Regions from separate parts of the Vibrio orientalis CIP 102891 genome, predicted to be linked through region 1. Evidence: predicted binding sites of a transcription regulator. Region 1 holds the regulator's gene; the other holds the start of a gene.
What was found. The regulator CRP, encoded in region 1, controls carbon source genes, mostly activating them, when cyclic AMP is high. The targets are predictions, from matches to a motif close to TGTGANNNNNNTCACA.
Positions count from the first base shown of each region.

Region 2: the regulator CRP is predicted to act here: its motif matches at 1,154-1,169, upstream of deoD (purine-nucleoside phosphorylase).

Region 1 covers NZ_ACZV01000003.1:57,187-69,276, forward strand. Annotated here, with positions in the region: gene VIA_RS02370 (ABC transporter ATP-binding protein) at 1-1,764, shown strand, start outside; gene VIA_RS02375 (TIGR02444 family protein) at 1,761-2,240, shown strand; gene VIA_RS02380 (hydrolase) at 2,264-3,247, shown strand; gene VIA_RS02385 (YheU family protein) at 3,288-3,500, shown strand; gene VIA_RS02390 (phosphoribulokinase) at 3,583-4,452, shown strand; gene crp (cAMP-activated global transcriptional regulator CRP) at 4,694-5,326, shown strand; gene VIA_RS02400 (DUF1338 domain-containing protein) at 5,538-6,329, opposite strand; gene astD (succinylglutamate-semialdehyde dehydrogenase) at 6,521-7,978, opposite strand; gene astA (arginine N-succinyltransferase) at 8,014-9,033, opposite strand; gene VIA_RS02415 (aspartate aminotransferase family protein) at 9,230-10,444, opposite strand; gene VIA_RS02420 (aminodeoxychorismate/anthranilate synthase component II) at 10,847-11,434, opposite strand; gene VIA_RS02425 (ExeM/NucH family extracellular endonuclease) at 11,565-12,090, opposite strand, start outside.
Region 2 covers NZ_ACZV01000004.1:967,743-979,832, forward strand. Annotated here, with positions in the region: gene VIA_RS07895 (YbgA family protein) at 1-939, opposite strand, end outside; gene deoD (purine-nucleoside phosphorylase) at 1,272-1,982, shown strand; gene VIA_RS07905 (hypothetical protein) at 2,042-3,511, shown strand; gene VIA_RS07910 (hypothetical protein) at 3,638-5,125, shown strand; gene VIA_RS07915 (GGDEF domain-containing protein) at 5,106-6,686, shown strand; gene VIA_RS07920 (DMT family transporter) at 6,702-7,586, opposite strand; gene VIA_RS07925 (DUF3302 domain-containing protein) at 7,728-8,114, shown strand; gene VIA_RS07930 (HlyD family secretion protein) at 8,114-9,244, shown strand; gene VIA_RS07935 (tetratricopeptide repeat-containing diguanylate cyclase) at 9,384-11,195, shown strand; gene VIA_RS07940 (ECF-type riboflavin transporter substrate-binding protein) at 11,345-11,893, shown strand; gene VIA_RS07945 (ABC transporter ATP-binding protein) at 11,900-12,090, shown strand, end outside.

The sequences.
Region 1 (12,090 bases):
GATGCTGGTAATTTTAGCAAACCCGCTCATTGGGAGATGGCGTGGGTGGCTCAGGAGACTCCAGCTTTAGAGCGCAGTGCAATTGAGTATGTCATTGATGGTGACCGCGAATACCGTCGTCTAGAGTCAGATTTAGCCGATGCCGAGCAGAAAGATAATGGCACTCTAGTCGCTGAAATTCACGGCAAGATTGAAACCATTGGCGGTTACAGCATTCGTGCTCGCGCAGCCGAGTTACTCGATGGCTTAGGCTTTAGCCAAGATCAAATGAGTTGGAGCTTAACTCAGTTCTCCGGTGGTTGGCGTATGCGTCTTAACCTAGCTCAAGCGCTACTTTGCCGCTCTGATCTTTTGCTACTTGATGAGCCAACCAACCACTTAGACCTAGATGCAGTAATGTGGTTAGAACGCTGGCTACAAAACTACCCTGGCACCTTGGTTCTTATCTCACACGACCGAGACTTCCTTGACCCAATTGTAGGCCGAGTAATCCATGTAGAGAATCAACAACTGCATGAATACACCGGTAACTACACATCGTTTGAAGAGCAACGTGCGCAAAAGCTCATCTTGCAACAAGCTCAATTTGAGAAGCAGCAGAAACAGATGTCGCACATGCAAAGCTACATTGACCGTTTCCGCTATAAAGCCTCCAAAGCTCGCCAAGCACAAAGCCGTATTAAAGCGTTAGAGCGCATGGAAAAGGTTCTGCCAGCTCAACTGGATAACCCGTTTAGCTTTCAATTCCGCGACCCAGACGCGCTGCCTAATCCAATCATTATGATGGACGAAGTATCAGCAGGTTATGGCGACAACCTAATCCTTGAGAAGATTCGCCTAAATCTAGTACCGGGTAGCCGTATCGGTCTACTTGGCCGCAACGGCGCAGGTAAGTCGACGTTAATTAAACTGCTATCACGTGAACTTAACCCTCAAGGCGGCGACCTAACTTACTCTCAAGGGGTTAAAATTGGCTACTTTGCTCAGCACCAATTAGAGACACTTCACCCAGAAGAGACTCCGCTGCAACATATGATGCAGATCGCCCCAGACAAGAATGAACTTGAGCTGCGTAACTACTTAGGCAGTTTTGGCTTCCAAGGAGACAAAGCGCTCGAGAAAGTCGCGCCGTTTTCGGGTGGTGAGAAAGCTCGCCTAGTGCTTGCGTTGATTGTGTGGCAAAAACCTAACCTATTGCTGCTCGATGAGCCAACCAACCACCTAGACCTCGATATGCGCCAAGCGCTGACTATGGCACTGCAAACGTTCGAAGGCGCAATGGTGATTGTTTCGCACGACCGCTACCTACTGCGTGCCACCACCGATGATCTCTACCTTGTCCATGACCGCCAAGTTGCACCGTTTGATGGTGATTTGAATGATTACTATAAATGGCTGACTGAACAGCAAAAAGCAGAACGCCGCGAAGCGCAAGCACAGCAACCAGAGAAGAGTAGTGAGAACAGCGCCGCAGCGAAAAAAGACCAAAAGCGTCGTGAAGCAGAGTTCCGCAAACTGACCGCACCAATTCGCAAAAAGCTGACAAATCTGGAAGCAAAAATGGATAAGTTAGGCACAGCATTAGCTGAGGCGGAGACGCAATTGTCTGACAACGCCCTTTATGAAGCCGAAAATAAAGCTAAACTTAACCAAGTACTCGCTGTTCAGGCTAACAGCAAAAGTGAACTTGAAGATGTCGAAATGGAGTGGATGTCTCTCCAAGAAGAACTAGAACAGATGGAACAGGAGTTCAATAGCCTATGAGTTCAAAGCACGTCGAAATTTCTTTAACCCTTGAACGCTTATGGCAATTCAGTTTGCAGTATTACAGCGTGCGAGAAGTCAAAGAGGCGTGCTTGAATCTTCAGAACCAATTTAAAGGCAATGTGAACTTACTGCTGCTGCTCAAATGGCTCGACGAGCAGCAGATCTGTTTCCAAGAACAAGACTGGCACCGCGTTGAAGAGTGTTTAGGTCGTTCTGAAGCACTGCTGCTTAGCTACCGTGAGTTAAGACGCAAGCTAAAACTCCACCTCCCTGATACGCTCTATCGCGAATCTCTCCAATTTGAACTGCAATTAGAAAAACAGCAGCAATCTGATCTGGTTGACTGCATCAACAGTATTCATCTAGAAACGAATCATAGCGAACCGCTTGTCTTACGCTATTGTCGCCAACTCGGCGGCGAGCAGCTCTACTCTGCCTTTGCAGAACCTATCAATAACATTGCCAATCTATAAGCTCTACCGACCTTAGGACTCTTATGACTCAATTTGTTGCGGCTAAAGGATTAACCAATCCACACCTTCAAACCCTAGCGCCAAGATTTATTCGTAAGAAAGCGTTATTTGAGCCAGTGTGGCAAACACTTGATACCCCTGATGGAGATTTTTTGGATATCGCTTGGAGCGAAGATCTCAATCAAGCCGACAAAGGCAAACTGGATAAACCAATTTTTGTCCTGTTTCACGGTTTAGAAGGCTGCTTTTACAGCCCTTACGCCAACGGTTTAATGAATGCCTTTGCTAAACAAGGCTGGTTGTCGGTCATGATGCATTTTCGCGGCTGTAGCGGCAAGCCCAACAAACTGGCTCGGGCTTACCATTCTGGAGAAGTCGAAGACGCACGTTTCTTTCTTGAGCACCTTGATACACTTTTTCCTAATCAAACCAAAGTGGCTGTCGGCATCTCACTTGGTGGCAATATGCTGGCTAACTATCTAGCCAAGTATCTAGACAATCCGCTAATTGACGCGGCGACCATCGTTTCAGCTCCGCTGGATCTCTCCGCGTGTTCGGAGCGCATCGAACAAGGCTTTTCTAAGCTGTATAAAAACTACCTACTCTCTTCGTTGAAAAAGAGCGCACTGCAAAAGCACCACTTACTTAAAGGAGAGCTAGGTCTGAGCTATCACAACATTAAACGAGTCACAAAACTGTACGAGTTTGATGACTTGATTACCGCGCCACTGCATGGCTTTAAAGACGCCGAAGATTACTACCATCAATGCTCAGGTATCCATCGCCTTAAAGAGATCACTCTGCCAACTCAGATCATTCACGCCAAAGACGATCCGTTTATGACGGATGCCGTGATCCCGAAGTATGTGCTGCCTGAGAACATCGACTATCGCTTATTTGACCAAGGCGGCCACGTCGGTTTTGTCACTGGTACTGCAATAAAGCCGCGTTTCTGGTTAGAAGAAGCTCTGCCTGCCTACTATGAAAGTTTGGCGGTTTCGGCATAATAGCGAGCGTCTATAACGAACATAAAATCTAGAGGTATTTATGATTGTTCCTTGGCAACAAATCGATCCAGACACGCTGGACAACTTAATCAAAGAATTTGTCCTGCGCGAAGGGACAGACTACGGTACGGTAGAGATTTCCCTGCAAAGCAAAATTGACCAAATCAAAAAACAACTTGAGTCAGGAGACGCCGTGGTGGTTTTCTCTGAGTTACATGAAACGGTCGATATCCAACTCAAAAATAGATTTTAGAGAACTGCATACAGTGACGTCCAAGCAAAGCATGCTATAGTGGACGTCGATTACAGGAACGTATTCTCAGACAAGGTTTGTCATGTCAGCAAAACACCCTATTATTGCCGTTACTGGTTCGTCCGGTGCCGGAACCACTACTACCTCTGAAGCTTTCCGCAAGATGTTCAACATGATGAACGTTAAACCAGCATGGGTTGAGGGGGATAGTTTTCACCGTTTCACTCGTCCAGAAATGGATGTCGAAATCCGTAAAGCGCGTGAGCAGGGTCGTCATATCAGCTATTTTGGCCCGCAAGCTAATGACTTTGGTGGTCTGGCGGAGTTCTTTCGTCAGTACGGTCAAGAAGGCACAGGCCAAGTGCGACGTTACCTACACACTTTTGACGAAGCCGTCCCTTACAATCAAATGCCGGGCACCTTTACCCCTTGGCAAGATCTACCGGAAAACTCAGACGTTCTATTTTACGAAGGCCTGCATGGCGGTGTCGTTGATGGTGACGTTAATGTCGCTCAACATGTCGACTTCCTGATTGGTATGGTACCGATCGTTAACCTTGAGTGGATTCAGAAATTTGTCCGCGATACCCGCGATAGAGGCCATTCACGTGAAGCGGTGATGGACTCGATTGTTCGTTCAATGGATGACTACCTGAACTACATCACACCACAGTTTTCTCGTACTCATATTAACTTTCAGCGCGTCCCGACTGTCGACACGTCAAATCCACTTAACGCCAAAGGCATTCCAAGCCTAGATGAGAGTTTTGTGGTGATTCGCCTTCGCGGCATCAAAAATGTTGATTACCCTTACCTACTGGCAATGATTGATGGCTCGTTTATGTCGCGCCATAACACCATAGTTGTACCCGGCGGTAAGATGAGTTTTGCGATGGAATTAATCGTACGACCGATTCTTCAACAATTAATCGAAACGGGCAAAATTGGCTAATACTCACAGCTAGAACACGATTACTTTTCATACCGTGATCATGTGCACAGTTTTGCGTAGTAAATACGTCGTTGGACCCGATTAAAATCAAGAAATCGTTTTCGAAAAAGGATACTATTTCTTACCGAAACACAAGATAGCTTGCAGCATTTGTAAAGTGCTCTTATCCTAGTAGGCCTATTTAAGGCTTTGCTAAAACATGGAAAGCGACAAGCGTACCCTGCAGAGGAAGTGAGATATTATGGTTCTAGGTAAACCTCAAACCGACCCAACATTAGAGTGGTTCCTTTCACACTGTCATATTCATAAGTACCCATCAAAAAGCACGCTAATTCATGCGGGCGAAAAAGCTGAGACGTTGTACTACATCGTTAAAGGCTCTGTTGCGGTTCTTATCAAGGACGAAGAAGGTAAGGAAATGATTCTTTCTTACCTAAACCAAGGTGACTTTATCGGTGAGCTTGGTCTATTCGAAGAAGATCAAGAGCGTACTGCTTGGGTTCGTGCTAAGTCTCCTTGTGAAGTAGCAGAAATCTCTTTCAAGAAGTTCCGTCAACTAATTCAAGTTAACCCAGACATCCTAATGCGCCTTTCAGCGCAAATGGCAAGCCGCCTACAAGTGACTAGCCAAAAAGTGGGTGACCTAGCATTCCTAGACGTAACGGGCCGCATTGCTCAGACGCTACTAAACCTAGCGAAACAACCTGACGCAATGACTCACCCAGACGGCATGCAGATTAAGATCACTCGTCAAGAGATTGGTCAAATCGTTGGCTGTTCTCGTGAGACCGTTGGTCGTATCTTGAAGATGCTAGAAGAGCAGAACCTAATCTCTGCTCACGGTAAGACAATCGTTGTATACGGTACTCGTTAATTTCGATTAACCGTTAAAATTTTAAAAGCCACCAATGGAGACATTGGTGGCTTTTTGTTTATTTGCGTCATCCCCGAGATGGAGGGACGACCGAGTTGGGGATCTCTTTAAATAACCAAGTCAACCGATGAAGATTCCCTACTCCCTCCTTCGTCGGTCTATGGAATGACGGATACTCTCACTAGGGAGAAGTCCGTTCTCACTTCTACTTTTACCCGTTGGTACTTTCGAAAATCTTATCTGCAGATGCTGCAACAAAACCTGGGTAAAGTTCACCATTTGTCATTGGATAGCGCTTAGCAAACTCATAGAAACCACCGGGGATGATTTCAGTCCCTTCAGTAAACTGCACTGCAACTTTATCCGCCATAGTCGAAGATTGTTCTAGCAGTACCTCTGGAGAGCCTTTCACTTCACCACCAAACTCGTTAATGGTAAAGCCAGCATCACGTAGGTGATTGTTGACACCCACGACTTCCTCAAATGCATTCAGTTGGTTGACGCTAACCGTAAAGTGGTTGGCACCATAGCCATGCGCCGCTAGCCAAGAAGCGTACTCACTCTCTGCCGCAAGCGTTTGGAAATCTGCGTAGCTAAGATCCCATAAACGACCGCCAGACAAGAACTCATGACCTTTTAGCTTACTGGTGTCCAATTGCTCAACAAGCTTAGCAACGATAGATTGCAGTGCTTGTGAACACTCTTCCACTTTTAGCTCACTGATAAACACTTTTGGCTGTTTTGGGTCTGGATGCTCAAAGTGCTTAGCTACCAACTTCTTACTTTCAAACAGATAGTCACCACAAGGCTTGTAGCCTACGTCTAAGAAAGGCTGCGCTAAAGTTGCGATACCCAATGGCTCGACATTGAAAGTGCGTAACGCGATATGGTCATTGATCAGTGCTTCATCTTCTTGCAGTAGTTGATGCACTTTTTCAGCAGAGGGACACAGGCGTTGAATATAGTCCTTCCATAACGATTGGAATAAAGCATCTGGCGTCATAACGCCTCCTTGTTTACGGTTGTTTACGTTATAGGGTTAGTCGTTATTATTATTGGTTAAGTTATAAAAGAGGCTACCAAACCGATTTGTCCAGATAATCAGTCTGATAGCCTTCAACCTGTGACGTTAAAAGCCTCCCTGCTCAGGGAGGAAGAAGGGAATTCCCTAACTTAGGTTCTATGACCTAATTTTTATAGCTCAACCCCTGGGCTCAATGTCGCAGGCAGAATTGTCTCTCCACCTTCCATTGATGCCATAGGGTAAGCACAGTAATCAGCTGCGTAGTAAGCACTTGGGCGTAAGTTACCCGATGCGCCCGGACCGCCAAACGGTGCATCACCACTTGCGCCCGTTAGTTGGCGGTTACGGTTAACGATGCCTGCGCGGATGTGGTCAACAAAGTATTCCCACTCGCTGTCATCGGTAGACACAAGACCTGCCGATAGACCAAAGCGCGTATCATTGGCTAGCTCTACCGCTTTATCTAGACCTTGGTAACGAACAACTTGTAGCAATGGACCAAAGTACTCTTCATCTGGCAGCTCTGCGATCGCGGTAACGTCGATGATACCCGGTGTCACAAACGCAGCGTTACCCGCTTTCGCTTCCACCAGACTCTCACCACCAAGCTTTTGCAGATTCGCTTGTGCGGCAAGGATAAAGTCAGCAGCTGCTTTAGAAATCTGCGGCCCCATAAATGGAGCAGGCTCTGCAAATGGCTGATCGACCCGAATCTTGTTGGTCGCGTCCACCAGTTTGCTCACCAGTAAGTCACCTTTTTCACCGACAGGAACATACAGGCGACGCGCACAAGTACAACGCTGGCCTGCACTAATAAAGGCAGATTGGATAATGGTATAAACAGTGGCATCGACTTCGCCAAAGTTTTCTGAAATCACCATCGGGTTGTTACCGCCCATTTCTAGCGCCAGCATTTTACCCGGCTGACCGGCAAACTGTTTATGCAGGATATGGCCAGTATTAGCGCTGCCGGTAAACAGCACACCATCAAGACCTTTAGAGTCTGCCAGTGCAATCCCGGTTTCTTTCGCACCTTGTACAAGGTTAATAACACCTTTTGGTAGACCAACTTGATCCCATAGCTTCATTGCAAACTCACCGGTTAGCGGCGTCTGCTCTGAAGGTTTAAATACCACGGTGTTACCCGCCAGAAGCGCAGGTACAATGTGACCATTAGGTAAGTGACCAGGGAAGTTATATGGACCAAATACGGCCATCACGCCGAGTGGACGGTGGCGAAGGACAATTTGGTTGCCGGCGGCTTCACGCTGCGCTACACCAGTACGGTCATGGTAAGCACGAATAGAGATAGCAATCTTGCCTGCCATCGCTGCCGCTTCTGTGCGCGTTTCCCAAATCGGTTTGCCGGTCTCTTTAGCGATGATTTCAGCAATCTGCTCACTGTTCTCTTTTACCTTCTCGGCAAAGGCTAGAACAATCGCTTCACGCTCAGCAAAGCTCATTTTTTTCCAACCCACAAACGCACTGCGTGCTGCTGAAACGGCTTGCTCAACTTGCTCTGGAGTGGCACTTTCACCTTGCCAGATGACGTCATTGTTGTATGGGCTTTGCGAGTTCATTGACTCACCTTGACCTGCAACCCATTCACCTGCAATCCAATGTGTCATAACTTGTTCCTTCAAATTTGTTCTTAATCTCAGCGTTACTGAGCTAGCATGCGAACATAGTCGCCTTCGTTTACTTTCAGTGCTTGGGCCACTTCAGGCGATAAAATAACTGACTCTGACTCATGGTCATGGGCCGCTTTTGCTGCCGCTGCGCGGAAGTCTTCAAACGAGGTGTTAGAAATCAGGTAATCTTGCGAGCTGGTATGCTCTGCAATCGTCACTTTGGCACGGATAGAGTGACGCACGGATTCAATATTACGCACATCACATTCAACCGTTGGGCCACCATCGAAAATGTCGACGTAGTTGCGGCAAGTAAACCCTTCTTTTTCCAGTAGGCGTAGGGCTGGTTTAGTGTTGTCATGGACTTGACCAATCACCGCTTGCGCTTCTTTGCTCAATAAGTTGATGTAAATTGGCAACTTTGGCATGAGATCAGCAATAAAGCCTTTCTTACCAATACCGGTTAGGTAATCGGCCATAGTGAAATCAATCGAGAAGAAGTGCTCTTGCAGCCACTGCCAGAATGGCGAATTACCTTCTTCATCAGAGACACCACGCATTTCAGCAAACACGGTTTTAGAGAAACGGTGTGGATGCTCTGCCATCATTAGAAAACGACACTTCGACATTAGGCGGCCATTCAAACCACCGCGGAATGTTGGTCTCAAGAATAGTGTACAAATCTCACTACAACCTGTGTAGTTGTTGCCGAACGTCAGTAGCTTAACGACGTTATTCACACCCAGTTTCGGTGATGAATGCACCACGGTACTGATGTGATATGAGTAGAAAGGTACATCCCAACCAATTGATGCTTCGATACCTGTACAACCAGCGACTTCACCGGTTTCACTATCAAAGCCCACCATCAGATAGCCTTCATCACCGGGCTCTGTGACCTCTGGCTTTGTGAAGCTATATTCTGAATGAGTAATACGGTTAGTTAACAATTCTTCGTTAACCGGTAGAGATGTAAATCCATGACCAGACTCAACCGCACACGTGTGCAGCGCGTCGTAGTCCGACATTGCGATAGGGCGAACAACCAGCATCGATACTCCCTCCTGATGCGTGAACGCTAGTACTCATTAGTTATCTGTTTATACTTTGACTTCGTCATTCCCTACAGTAAGGAACGAACGTGATAGGGAATCCCTCAACGCGATGTAGGAGATCCCCAACTCGGTCGTGCCTCCCTCTTGAGGATGACACTATTTATGTCGATATGAGTACTAGACTAGGTGTTTCTTATTTAACTAGCGTCGCTAGAGCTTTATCTAGGCGCGCTAATCCTTCTTCAACTTCTTCTTTAGTGATAACCAGTGATGGGGTGAAACGCACTACGTTTGCTCCTGCCACTAGTACCATTAGGCCTTCTTTGCCTGCTGCAACCAATACGTCACGAGCGCGGCCTTGCCAATCTTCATTCAGTGCTGCGCCAAGCAATAAGCCTTTGCCACGTACTTCGGCAAACATGTTGTACTTATCATTCAGTTTAGCTAAGCCTTCACGGAATAGAGCTTCACGCTCTGCAACACCCGCGAGTGTTTCTGGCGCGCTAACAACATCAACCACAGCTTCTGCAACTGCACACGCGAGTGGGTTACCACCGTAAGTTGAGCCGTGTGTACCCACTTTCAGGTGCTTAGAAAGCTTAGTTGTTGTAAGCATTGCGCCGATAGGGAAACCACCACCAAGTGATTTCGCAGTACTTAGGATGTCAGGCGTTACACCCAGACCTTGGTATGCGTAGAAATTACCAGTACGACCGTTACCAGTTTGTACTTCATCAAAGATAAGCAGTGCATTGTGCTTGTCACACAGTTCACGCACTGTCTGTACGAATTCGTCAGTTGGAGAGATGATGCCGCCTTCGCCTTGAAGTGGCTCCATCATGATGGCACAAGTGCGATCTGAGATATGCGCTTTTAGTGCTTCCACGTCATTGTATGGTAGGTGAGTAACATCACCCGGCTTAGGACCAAAGCCGTCTGAGTAAGCCGCTTGACCACCAACAGTCACAGTAAAGAAAGTACGACCGTGGAAGCCCTGTTTAAAGGCGATAATTTCTGATTTCTCAGGGCCAAACTCATCAGCAGCGTAGCGACGCGCTAGCTTAAGGGCCGCTTCATTCGCTTCTGCGCCAGAGTTAGCAAAGAACACTTTCTCAGCAAAACACACATCGGTGAGCTTTTTCGCTAAACGCAGTGCTGGTTCGTTAGTCATCACGTTACTTAGGTGCCAGATCTTCTGACCTTGCTCAGTTAACGCGTTAACCATTGCAGGGTGACAATGACCTAGGCAGCTCACGGCAATACCACCAGCAAAGTCGATATATTCAGTCCCCTGTTGGTCCCAAACTCGAGCGCCTTCGCCTTTTACTGGAATCATTTCCATTGGGTTGTAACAAGGTACCATTACCTCATCAAACAAACCGCGTTCTACGTTATTTTCTACAGTCATTGCACATTCCCTCTTAATACCGCATGCATAGCGAATATGGTGTCCTTACTTCGATTCAATGAAATAAGATATTGTTTTGCTTTTAAGCAAGTACGGCATTGTATTTACATTTAATTAACCATTTCAATAGTGGTTTATTCTTTTTAATCGCCACTATAAAGTCTGATACTCATAATCCTTGAGTATTTATGCATTACCCTTTCACATTTATGAAGCAATATATTCTTATATTAAAGATAAGCTATGGTTAATCTTAGTCGCGATAAGGGCTAAGAAGTAGACGTGACAAACTCTGCGCATACTTTTTCACAAAGTATCCACTGTAAGGTTTATGAAGAAAATGTTAAGAAAAGTGATCTCAGTCAGGCTTTAACCGAATAGTAGCCACTGAATTTGGGTGTTTTAAAGTGCCGCTCGGGCAATAAAGTTGGCAAGGATCTGATGACCTTGCTCTGTTTTAATCGACTCAGGATGAAACTGAACCGCATCAATCGGTAAGGTTTTGTGCTGATAACCCATGATTTCATCCATGCTGCCATCAGCCAGTTGGGTCCAAGCTGTCAGCTCAAAGCAATCCGGTAGCGTGCCGTTTTTCACCACTAGAGAGTGATAGCGTGTCACGGTAAGAGGGTTATTCAAGCCAACAAACACACTGCGGTCATTGTGGGCAATTAGCGACGTTTTACCATGCATCACCTGCCTAGCTCGTACCACCTCACCACCGAGTACTTGGGCAATTGCCTGATGACCTAAACAGACACCGAGGATCGGTAACTTTCCGGCGAAGTACTCTATCGCCGCCAAAGAAATGCCCGCTTCGTTTGGTGTACATGGCCCTGGAGAAATGACCAAATGGGTTGGGTTTAGCGCTTCAATCTGTTCTATGCTGATTTCATCATTACGCACTACTTTCACCTCAGCACCCAACTCACAAAAGTACTGGTACAGGTTATAAGTAAAAGAGTCGTAGTTATCGATAATCAGTAACATGGTGAAACGAACAGCATTGATAAGTTGGATGGTTAGGGGCGGTATTGTGCAGCAAGAAAGAATAAAGGCAAGTGCAAACGATAAAATAAGGCCGGCATAGGCCGACCTTATCTGTTTACAGCAAGTTAGTTTACTTGCGACGACGCCATAGTGCTAAACCAAATAGCGACATCATGGCACCAAAGCCAAATGAACCGGCCATGTTCAGTTCTAGAACCGCTGGATCGTGGTCTGAAGAACGGAAGTGGTCGTTGTACTTAGGTAGGTCACCTTTGTACTCTTCGTTGTAGTCAAACAACTTCGACTCACCACCATTGATATGCCAATCCGTTGCATCAACAAAGTGCTTTTCTAGGCTTGGGCTCATCAGTAGGTGGTCAAGCGCACCCACTTCATCATTGTATGAGTAGCTCCAGCTGTTTGGATGCGCTTTCGCCACAGCATTGATGTAGCCATAGCTGTCAGTGATCACAGCGCCTTCATCACCAAATTGCACCTGACCATCGATGTAGGTATTACGTGCTGCTTTGATCGTCTTACCGTATTTCTCTTGGCTGTAATCTGTCAGTACTAGCAGTGGATCTTCCATACCGTATGCGTTCAAGTCACCTAAGATAACTTTGTGACCTTTGATTTCGCTCAATGCATCACCTAGC
Region 2 (12,090 bases), on a different contig from region 1:
CCTTAATCGCATCTCTTGTGGGTAAGGTTCCAGATAGGCTTGCAGCAGGAGGTATTCATCTGGGTGGGCAGACAAATAGTGCTTGATGAGAGTTAAAGGAGCGAGCAACGGTAACAACCCCACGCGATACTCATCGATAACTCGTCTCAATTCCTGCTTCTGAGGTTTATCTAGGTTACGTTTAAAGTAACCCTGAAGATGCATTAACACATTGGTGTTGTTCTTACGGCTTGCCCGATTCGTCATCGCTGTCATTAACCCCTCTCTGTAAAGTTGGAAAAACTCGTTAACATCATAATCTTTAATATGTGCCACTAAGTTGCCTAGCTGCTTATAGGAAGCGGGGTGATGAGCCATTAAAGTGAGCTTATAACGCGAGTGAAACGCGACGATCTTACCTCGGGTCACTTCTTTACCCATTGAGTTATAAAAATCATCAAGTGTATAAACACGGGTAATAAAGTTTTCTTTCAATACTGGATCGTTTAATCGACCGTCTTCTTCAACAGGCAACCATGGCATTGACTTCATCAACTGCTTAGTGAATATCCCTACTCCATCGTTTTCGGCACCCCGTTTTTTGTACACCTTAACGCGCTCCATACCGCAAGTTGGCGATTTAGCACAAACGATGTAGCCTCTGAGCTGCTCGCCCTCTAACTGCTCCACTTTCTTTTCGCAGTAGCTCTCCATCTGAACTGTATGATCTTGAGTTGGATCTTTGGTTTCGACCAGCGTGACTCTCTCTTCGTTAGAAATAAGGCGAATCGTTGGTCTGGGTACTGGCATTCCCGCTCCCACTTCTGGGCAAACAGGTACAAAGTCAAAATAAGGAGCGAGCTCTTTGGTGACGAACTTGCTGACTTTGTGTCCCGCATCGAACCTAACTTTCTCACCCAATACACAAGCACTGATGCCCACTTTAATCACATTTTGCATATCACAACCTTTACTGCTCTTCGCATGCCATTCAAAAGCTCTAAAATTTGCCGTTTGTCCGGCCACAATTTTTCAATTTGCTTGATTTCTAGTTACGTAGATCGAACTGTTTTGGTTCACTTCAAAAAGCAAACGTTTATGCAAATCGATTGCCCTTTCACTTTCAACAGATTTAGTTATTAACCAACAACAACCGCTTTCAATACTGCTCTTTTGTGACATACTTCTCATGGAGCACCGCTATATAAGGCTAGTATTGCCTCAACAGATTTTTGAGAATCAACATATTTAGTAATCAGAAATGATTGACTAATAAAACCGGAGTAAAAACTATGGCAACCCCACACATTAATGCACAACCAGGTGATTTCGCTGAAACAGTTCTAATGCCAGGTGACCCACTACGTGCTAAATACATCGCGGAAACTTTCCTTGATGATGTAAAGCAGGTATGTGACGTTCGCAACATGTTCGGCTACACAGGTACTTACAAAGGTAAAAAAGTGTCTGTAATGGGCCACGGTATGGGTATTCCATCATGTTGTATCTACGTACACGAGCTAATCGCTGAGTACGGTGTGAAGAACGTGATTCGTGTAGGTAGCTGTGGTGCAGTACGTGACGACGTTAAACTGATGGACGTTGTTATCGGTATGGGCGCTTCAACTGACTCTAAAGTTAACCGTATCCGTTTCAATAACCACGACTTCGCAGCAATCGCTGATTACGGCCTACTAGAAGAAGCGGTAAACCAAGCTCGCTCTCAAGAAGTACCAGTAAAAGTTGGTAACGTATTCTCTGCAGACCTTTTCTACACTCCTGAAGCAGACCTCTTCGAGAAGATGGAAAAACTAGGCATCCTAGGTGTTGATATGGAAGCGGCTGGTATCTACGGCGTTGCTGCAGACTTAGGTGCAAAAGCACTAACAATTCTAACAGTATCTGACCACATCATCCGTGGTGAGAAACTAAGTTCAGAAGAGCGTCAGAAGTCATTCAACGACATGATGAAAGTCGCTCTAGAAACTGCAATTAACATTTAATTTATTCACTTTGCCACTAAGCCTAGCTTGGTGGCACGAATAATCCCGAGGGGGAGATAGTGACTACTGGCAAACTGCCACAGGAAGCAGACGGTTTACAGCTCAACTTTTGTAAAACATTGGCGTGTGACAACTTTGGATTGAGTGACGCACATCGTTACGTTGTGCAGCATGCGAACCCTAAGCGACCTGCGATGGTATGTCGGGAGTGTGGTGCTTTCCCCCCCTTACTTAACAATCAAGAAGTTCTTAATGAACTTCATCGATTGAGACATCTCCATAGTGATGGCCTACCTGCCTGCCGCAATGACGACTGCAGTAATTTTGGTCTATCCGTCCATACCCACAAACATCTCTATCATGCTTTTGGCTATAGTGGCGATCGCCAACGTTATCGTTGTAAATGTTGCCAGTCTACCTTCGTAGATAAATGGTCAGGTGCCAATAAGAAACTCCAATTTCAAGAAAACCTCCTTGGCTTGCTTTTTATGGGCTATTCGGTCCGCGAAATCTGCCGAAAGCTAGAAATCAACCCAAAGACGTTTTACGATCACGTTGACCATATCGCCAGTCGATGTCGACGAAAACTGGCCATGTTTGATGCTCGCTGGGTAAATCATGCCGCAAGCTATGAACTCGCCTCGCACTATGTCTCTTTGCAGCCCAAAAGTAACAACGGCGTTCTTTGGATTGCGACAGGTGAAGCGCATAGTGGGTACATCTTGTGTCAACACGTAAACTACGCAGCCAATGAAGAACCTATAGGCGAAGTTGATCATGACCCGTACAAGTACCCGTCAAGATTTGTTTCTCGGGAACACTCTTCTGAAGCGAATATGCCTGCGCCGCCCCCTTCTCCAGTACTACGCGAGCGTATTGACCAACAATATCAAACCATTCTCGCAAGGGGGAACGTTGAAGACCCAATGGGTAACCTAACCGTCTTTAACTACCCAACTAAAGGCGCGCTTGTTCGACCGCCATACACCTCATATGCGCATTTCCTGCATGTGCTTGACCTGTGCCAAGAAGAGCGTCGAGTTTCTATCTATTTACCTCAGGATCCTGTGTTACGCTCTGCCGCATTAAGCATCTGCCTGCCTCGTATTCAGCGTCAAAATATCGACCTAATGTATGTTGAGGAAGATCAAGGGTGGAATCCTGAGTCTAGTATCGACAAAATTGACATTGTCCACATGGGTTGGTGGCGTGACCGTTGGGCCATCACCTCTGGCATTAATGCATCAAAGGGGATCTGTTATTTAGCCGGTGATAAAAATCAACCGAAACATTGGCTACGCAACGCTTCAATCCGCCGTACGGAGTTTTATCAACATCGTTTTCAAACCCTATTTGAAAGCTTTATCAACGAGCCTAGGCGTAAACTTCGTCCGGGCGGCTTACTGCCAATGCTCGATATTTTTAGAGCTTGGCATAATTTGTGCTACCAAGATAAGAATGGAAAGACAGCCGCTCAAGCCTTAGAGTTGACCCAATCACCTTTAACCTTACGCGAGTTACTGTCATAACGGTTAGTAATGTGACGGGGGCCTTTAAACGGCTGCCGTTTTATTACTTTTTATAGTGTTCATCTGCACTCTATTCATATAATGCCATAATGTAAGATGAACTCTACGCGGTAAAGGATTGATTCATTGGATAAAAGCCAGCGACTTCTAGAAGTCGAAATTGAACAGCTTAAGGATAAGATAGAATCCGAGCCCGAAAAGGTCTGGGCAATAGCTGAACAGTGCGCCGCGCGCTCTGCGCAAATCCTCTACCCTGAAGGTGAGATTCAGTCCCTGATCATCATGTCTCGTTGTGCATGGTGCAGTATGGATTACCGAAAAGGCCTAAAATACATCAAAGAGGCACACAGTAAACTAAGTGCCTTAGATACTGATGATCTTCTTCCAGAAATTCTTCATATTCATGCCCTACATTACTGGGGTCAAGCAAAGTACTACTCCGCTCAGCAATATTGGATCAATGCTTTAGAACAATCAGCTCTGGTTGATGAAGTCGAAGTGCAATTGGAAGCATTAATTGGCCTTGGGAACGTATGGCGAATCACTCACGAATATCAACTCGCTAAATCGACTCATGAGCTCGCCGTCAAAGTCGCGAATAATGCCCGTATCCAGTGGTTAGAAGGCAAAGCGCGAATTTTGCTTGCTTGGGATCACTACCTACTCAATAACTTCGTTGAGATGCTTTCAGTCTTAGACGGTGCTACAGAAGCCTTAAAGAACCATCATGACAACACTTGGCTGGCTGAAGTATGGGATTTTAGAGGCTTAGCTCTGCTTGGGCTTGAACGTATTGAAGATGCTGAAGAAGCGACCAATAAAGCGCATGAATTAGCCATCCAACACAATCTAGTTTGGATGAAAACACACTCATTCATCAGTCGTGCTCGAGTTGAACTGCTCAGAAAGCGCCCCAACGAAGCCGCTGACCTGCTGATTCAAGCAGAGCAGTCAGCCGTTGCCTTTGATAATGGCGAACTTCTCTCGCAAATTTGTTTTCAGCAGTCACGCGTAGCGGAAGAGTCTGGCAACTTTAAGCTTGCCCTTGAAGCATTCCAAAAATATAGAAAGCATTCAACCACCATGCTTCGTGAGCAAACGGCTAGAGTGAGTAACGATAAAGCGAGAGCCTCGAAAAGACAGCTAGAACAACGCGCTAGGAAACTGATCAACCGAATTCGTGGCCAGCATGAGTTCGATCCAGAAAAACAGATGACCCAAATGGTGTCTGAAACCTATTGGTGGGAACAACTGATCTTATTTAAGACAGAGCTCAAACGTTCGAACCATTCTGTGATCATTATTCAGCACTCTGACTCGCGCTACCTAGATGTTTGCGCAGAACTCGCTCACTCTATCTGTAACAAACAAGATATGCTGTCACGCATCAGCAGCGATCGATTGGGACTATTACTCGCAGACAAAGGGGAAGCGGCTCTCAGCGTATTTCAGGTATTAGCCAAGATGATTGAAATATACCCTTGGCAGCGTAAAGGACTAGAATGCTCGCTGCCTAAAGTCATTTATCAAGACATTCTGTCTTTCCCATTCACACTAGAACAACTTGAAGAAAGCCAGGAACAGGAAGAGCTGCATGGAAACGATACTAAATAAGATTTCTGATTCCGGCTTAGATGCATCTTCCGTTAGTGGCGAAGAAGCGCTGATTTTCTGGAATCACGTTCGTCAACACATCGCAACCACAGGGCAAGAGAAAGCTCAGTGCTTAATTATCAGTGCAGAGTTTCGTTTTGAGCTCAAGCAGTATCAAACGAGTATTGATGAACTAAAAGAAGCTCTGTCACACTTATCTCTACCACATGATGCTGAACTCGTATTAGAGGTACGCAATGGGTTGGCTGATAAACTTATTGAGAGCGGTGATTACCATGGTGCACTCAATGAATACATCAGTGCGTCGACCATCGCCGTCGACAATGGGTTTATCGATGAATATGTTATCGCTGTGCTAGGGATGGGTAATTTATGCGATGCGTATGGCGACCATAACCGAGCGCTTCGATACTACCAAAAAATAGACAGCATTGATCACGCTATCGGTAGCCGATCGCTGAGACTTCGTTACAAACTGTACATGCTCGCTTGCTACATTGAGCTCAATCGAACTACCGCTGCAACGGACCTCATTAAAGAGTGTGAAGAACTCAGTATTTTAGTCAGTGACAAAGTACTCTCTGGGCAAATTCTTCTCTACCAATCCAAGCTCTATCGTCAAAATGGTCAAACCGACCTTGCAATGCAATGTCTGGGTAATGTTCAGTACTCGCATGGTAATGTCCATTCCGCATGGCTATCTAATTCGATTCGTTTAGAACTTGCCGCATGCTTGAGTGAACAAAACAAACCACATCTGGCAAATTGGATACTTGAGTCGACACACAAACGTATCAAAGAGTACGCCTCTCCTATTTTGTCACTGAAACTCGCCAATTCACTTGCCAGTATTAGCGAGCAAAAAGACGACTACCAGAGTGCTCTCGAATATCAAAAGCGCGCTTTTCGTATCGAAAGCGACCTAATGAAAAAGATCCCAATTGGTGAGCTTGGTGCGAGCCAATTAAGGCGTCTATCTCGTTTCGAGCTGCAACTCAAACTGATCTTATCAGAACAAGAAAACCGTGAGCTGAAAGAAACCACTGAAAGTCAAAAGCATACCGTGGCCCAACTTCAGCAAGATGTCTTTACCGACCCACTTACTAGTCTACATAATCGACGCTGGCTTGATGTAAAACTTAAGGATTTATTGCTGCACGATGTACCTTTCTCCTTAATGGTCGTCGATATCGACCACTTCAAGTCGATCAATGATGAACTCAGTCATTTAGTTGGTGATAAAGCGATTGTAAACGTCTCACATGAACTCGCAGCCTACTTCAAGTTTAGAGGTGCTTCATGCGTACGATTTGGTGGCGAAGAGTTTCTGGTAATCTTAGAAAGAGCGACCTTAGAGCAAGCAGAAATGCACGCTGAAAACTATCGAGAACGAATCTTTAAGTTTGGCTGGCAAAGTATACTTGGTGAGCGCGGACTTACTGTCAGTATTGGCATTACCCTACACCGCGAAGGTGAAAATACCCAACGTACATTCTATCGAGCAGACAAAGCTTTGTATCGAGCAAAAGCCAACGGTCGTAACCAAGTCTGCACTGAATAGTAGGGGGCTCCTCCCCTACTTCATAAAGAACAATGATATACCTGCCACAGCGACAATCGTCCCGACCATCCCTCGCTTGGAAATGGGTTCCCCTTTCGCCGCATAAATCATCAACATAAACAGCGGGCTTGTGGCGATCAAACTCTGGGCAACCGCTGGGTTCGCGTATTTTAAAGCAACTTGCTGAAGCCACAGAGCCAAGAATGTACCAACAAAAATCGCGGCTAATAGCCAAACAAAACCGTTCTTCCCTAGTTGTAAGAGGTTTTCTTTCATCGAATGATACGGCTTTTTTTCTATCCAACCGATCATCACCATGACAAACAGCACGCCCATCGATAGACGAATCAATGCACCCAGTAATGGCGGTAAGTCGCCTGCCACCAGCGCGTAGTGAGAAATCACCACACCACTGGCTTGGCATACGCTTGCCACAAGACCAAATACTACCCCGCGCCAGTCTAACGGAGAGCCATCAGCGTGAAACACCGTAAGAGAAACGGCCACTGTCGTTACAATTACCCCGAGCCATCCCTGCACTGGCAATACACTGCCCAAAGCTAGCAAGGCCAATACACCAGAAAGTGGTGGTGCTAGGGACTCTAGAAGCAATGTTTTATTAGGCCCTATCCGTTTTAACGACGCAAAATAGGCACTGTCACCAATCGCGATGCCAATGATTCCGGATACGGCAAGAATGGCAAAGTGGTCCGCCGAAACAGCAGGGGTATCAACCACAGAGAAAGGAATCACACACATCATCAAAGCTGACGCTACGACGCCTTTTACTATATTGAGCTGAAGCGCACTAAAACGGTGGCTAAATTGGCTATATATCCACGTTGCGACAGCCCAAACTAGTGCCGCCCCTACTGCTGCAATTTCTCCCTGAAAAGACATCTTTCCCCCTAATTCATTGTTCTATTCTTGCGAGTCCGGTTTTACCGACACCCATCTAATTTGTTGTTTTTATTGCTATACTTTGTTGTAGATAATCAGTACTCTTTATAAATTCCATCTCATTAAGCAAGGATTGTTAATATGTTCTTGGATTATTTCGCACTAGGGCTGCTTGTCTTCGTCGCGTTGGTTATTTTCTATGGCATTATCGTCATTCACGATATTCCCTACGAGATCGCCAAAGAGCGCGAGCACCCACATCAAGATGCTATTCACTACGCAGGCTGGGTAAGCCTATTTACCTTACATGCTATCTGGCCATTTCTCTGGATTTGGGCCACCTTATGGCGCAAGGAGCGCGGTTGGGGCTTCCAAAAGCTCGAAGAAGAGCAGCATGACATTCATCATCGCGTTGATACGCTAATCGATCAAGTCAATAAGCTACAAGAAGAAGTACGTGATCTCAAACAGCAGCAACCGACTCAATCGGTGCAAACGTACAGCAAAAGTAATGAGGAGGAGCAATAATGGATTTACTACTCATTCTGACGTATGCCGCACTGTGTATCACAATTTTTAAAGTCTTCAATATTCCGCTGAACAAATGGACGGTTCCAACAGCTGTACTTGGCGGCGTTGTTCTGATCGGTACTTTGATCTTACTGATGAACTATAACCACCCATTTACTCAGATTGGTAATCAGGTTTATTCGACCACGCCAGTTGTATCTGGAGTAAGGGGGCGCGTGATTGACGTCCCCGTTGAAGCAAATAAACCTCTGCGTGAAGGCGATGTTCTTTTCACAATTGACCCGATTCCTTACGAAGCGGAGGTTGCGAAGAAAAAGGCACAAATCAAAGAAGCAAGTCAAGGTGCGCTAGGTTTAGAGTCTTCACTACAAGAGGCGATTGCTGCAAAAAACAAAGCGATTGCTGAGAGAGATAAAGCGAAGCGTGAATTTAGTCGTTACCAACGCGGTTACGACAAAGGCGCATTTACGGCACAACAACTTGATACTCGACGTCAAGCCTACAAAGCAGCAGAGTCTTCCGTTAACGTTGCAAGCGCTAAAGTTGAGCAAGCAGAACTCGCTTTAGACTCAGAGATTGGCGGTGAAAACACCACGGTCGCTCGTCTATTAGAAGAGCTACGCCAAGCTGAGTTCAATCTTGAGCAAACCATAGTTAAAGCACCTACTGATGGTTTTGCCACTCAACTTGCGCTACGCCCTGGCGTGATGGCAGTTCCTCTACCGCTCGCTCCAGTGATGACCTTTGTGCATACCGAAGAGGTCTTTTACGCTGCAGCCTTTAGACAAAACTCACTCCAACGCCTTAAACCAGGATTTGAAGCAGAATTTTTGTTTAGAGCGTTGCCGGGTAAAGTATTCAAAGGTGAAGTGGTAGAAATACTGCCCGCCATCGGTGAAAGTCAATTCCAAGCTCGTGGCGCACTATTAGGTACTGACGCACTGCGTACCAGTGGTCGCGTGTTTGTTAAGTTAAAGATAACCGACGACTTATCCGACTATCACCTACCATTAGGGACTGCTGTGGAAGTCGCGGTTTATTCAGACAAGTTCACTCACGTTTCCATAATGCGTAAGGTACTCATTCGAATGAAGAGTTGGCAAAACTTCTTGTACCTAGACCACTAATAAGCTCAATAAATAGGTAGAGGCGCGATAAGTGCCTTTACCTACCCCTACCAACCGAGATCTATTTCACACAAACAAAATACACAATACTGGACAGCCGACCGTTTGTGTAGAATTCTCGCTTTTGCGACTTAACGGCATGATGAATAAGCTCTCCTACTTAGCATTGCTAAGCGCAACACTCTTTGCGTCTTACCTCTTTGCCCACCCAACCTTAGAGCAAGCTAAAGAACTCCTTAAGTCTGAACCAACGAAAGCATTGAAGTTAATTCAATCCGTTCATTACGCGTCGTTAAATAGCGCCGAGCAAATTCAATATGCCCACCTCTACGTATCAAGTCACAACCTGCTAGGTCAGTACACTGGGAGTAAAGCATGGATTGAAGAGTATTCACTGCCAGAAACCTCTGACTCCCAGCAAATGGAAGAGCTGTTTGATTACTCAATACGCGCCGCTTGGGCCTATGAGGCGACTCAGCAATATCAGCATGCAATGCAGTGGTATCGCTTAGCAGAACGTTATGGTGTGCGTCTAAAGGATAAAGAGAAGCAAGGTTACGTCTATTTGCAATACAGTGCCGTGGAAAGCCTACAAGGCAATCAGTACCAAGCACTCAAGCTCGCCAACCGCGCTTACATTTTGCTTACGGACAGCGATGATACTGAGATGGTCGCCGATCTACATAGCCAACTCGGGATTTTGTATTACCTCAATGGTGACTACGAGCATGCGATTCGTTTTCAAGAGCAGGTATTAGCACAAGCGACGCAAGATAACAGCCTCCAAGAAATCGCGGTTGCACACTACAACTTGGCCAATGCCTACTATAAATGGTCTAAAGTAGAGTTCAGCAAAGATAAACTCACTACCGCAGCGATCAATTACCAGCAAGGTCTAGCACTCGCGCAAAAGTTAGAAACTAAATACTTGCAGAGGAATCATCTCCTCGGTCTGATCTCTCTCTATACCTACTCTGAATCATTAGATGATGCCGCATTACGAGTTAGGCAGCTAACTCAGCTAAATTTAGACTATTCAGGCTACGCCAAGCTCTCTTACCATTTAGTCTTAGCAAGTTACAGTCAGGCTATCGAAGATATACCAAGCTTATTAGCGCACTTAGATAAAGCGAAAGAATACTATACGCAACCCAGTAGCTCACTACCTGCCTATGCCTTGGATAAACAAAAAGACGTCGCGGCACTTTACGCGGCAGTCGGTGACCATCAGCAAGCTTTTCACTGGCTAGATAAATACAGTACCCAAGCGATTGGCCGATACAAATCTCAAACTCAGCAAAAAGTGAAAGAGCTACAATCAGAAATCGAGAATAAACGTCTAGAGATAGAAAACCGCGATTTAAACAATCAAGCTCAAACACGACTTTGGGTTGCCGCGATAACCCTATTAATTCTGATACTCAGCTTTGGCCTTTTATATCACCAACGCAAAAGAAAGCAGCAATTCTACCAGTTGTCTAACACCGACTTCTTAACCGGTTTGTCGAATCGACGCCATATTTTCGAGTGGGGGGAGGCACAATTTGATCGCCTTAAGCTATCGTCGATTATGCTCGATATTGACCATTTTAAAACATTGAACGACACCTATGGGCATGACTTTGGTGATGAAGTGCTCAAGACCGTCTCTTCTATTGTCACCAAAGCGGCACGTAGTGCAGATGTTGTTGGACGTATCGGCGGTGAAGAGTTTTTGATTTTGCTACCCAATGTCAGTCGACATCAACTTTCGCACCTCGCAGAAGACATACGTCAGAAAATAGCTCAACATCGATTCACAACGCCAGACCATAAAGAGATTCAAGTGACGGCAAGCTTTGGTATTACCGAGCACCGAAGTGGCTCGCTCTCAAACCAAGTTAACCTCGCAGACACAGCCTTGTACAATGCTAAACGGTCCGGACGCAACCGTAGTGTATTTTCAGTTTGACGGTCGTATTTTAGCCATCTAGATAGTTATCTTTCCAAACTTACATACAGAAGGTATAATCTACGCCTCATTTTCACAGGCAAATAAAATTCAATCAAAAGAAGCGTTTGTGAACCAAGTTCTCTAAAAATTTTTACAAAGGGTTATCTATGAATCTTTCGGCTAAGACCGTCGTTGTGATCGCTATTGGCGCAGCACTATACGGTATTGGTGGATTACCAATGTTTGGTATTCCCGTATTCGCCAATACCACACTAAAACCAGCAATGGCCGTATTGGCACTATTCTCTGTTCTATTTGGTCCACTGGTCGGTTTTTTGGTTGGTTTTATTGGTCATTGGGTTACCGATTTATTCGCTGGATGGGGCGTATGGCTCACGTGGGTACTAGGTTCTGGCATTGTCGGCCTTGTACTTGGCTTCTTCCCTAAAATGACTCAAAACCGACTCGCTAAAGGTGAATTCAACCACAAAGATTTCTCCCTGTTTGTCGTTTTGGCTTTATTTGGCAATATCGTAGGCTACGGTTGCTCTGCTTTCCTAGATACGATTCTTTACGCAGAACCTTTTACCAAAGTCTTTACTCAGCTTTCTATTATCGCTGCTGGTAACACGATGCTAATCGCCGTCGTCGGTTACTTCATCCTTAAATCGGTCGCTAAACGCAACCAGCAAAGCCGCAACTTAACTGAGTCTTAATCATCAATGACAATTGAATTTTCTGACTTCTCTTTTAGATATGACTCGCTGGACAAACCAACGCTGAAACATATCAATCTAAGGATAGAGAAAGGAGAGAAAATCGTCATTATCGGTCCAAGCGGTAGTGGGAAGTCTACCCTTGGCCAATGTCTAAATGGCCTAATCCCTCATGCAATAAAGGGAGAGACATCAGG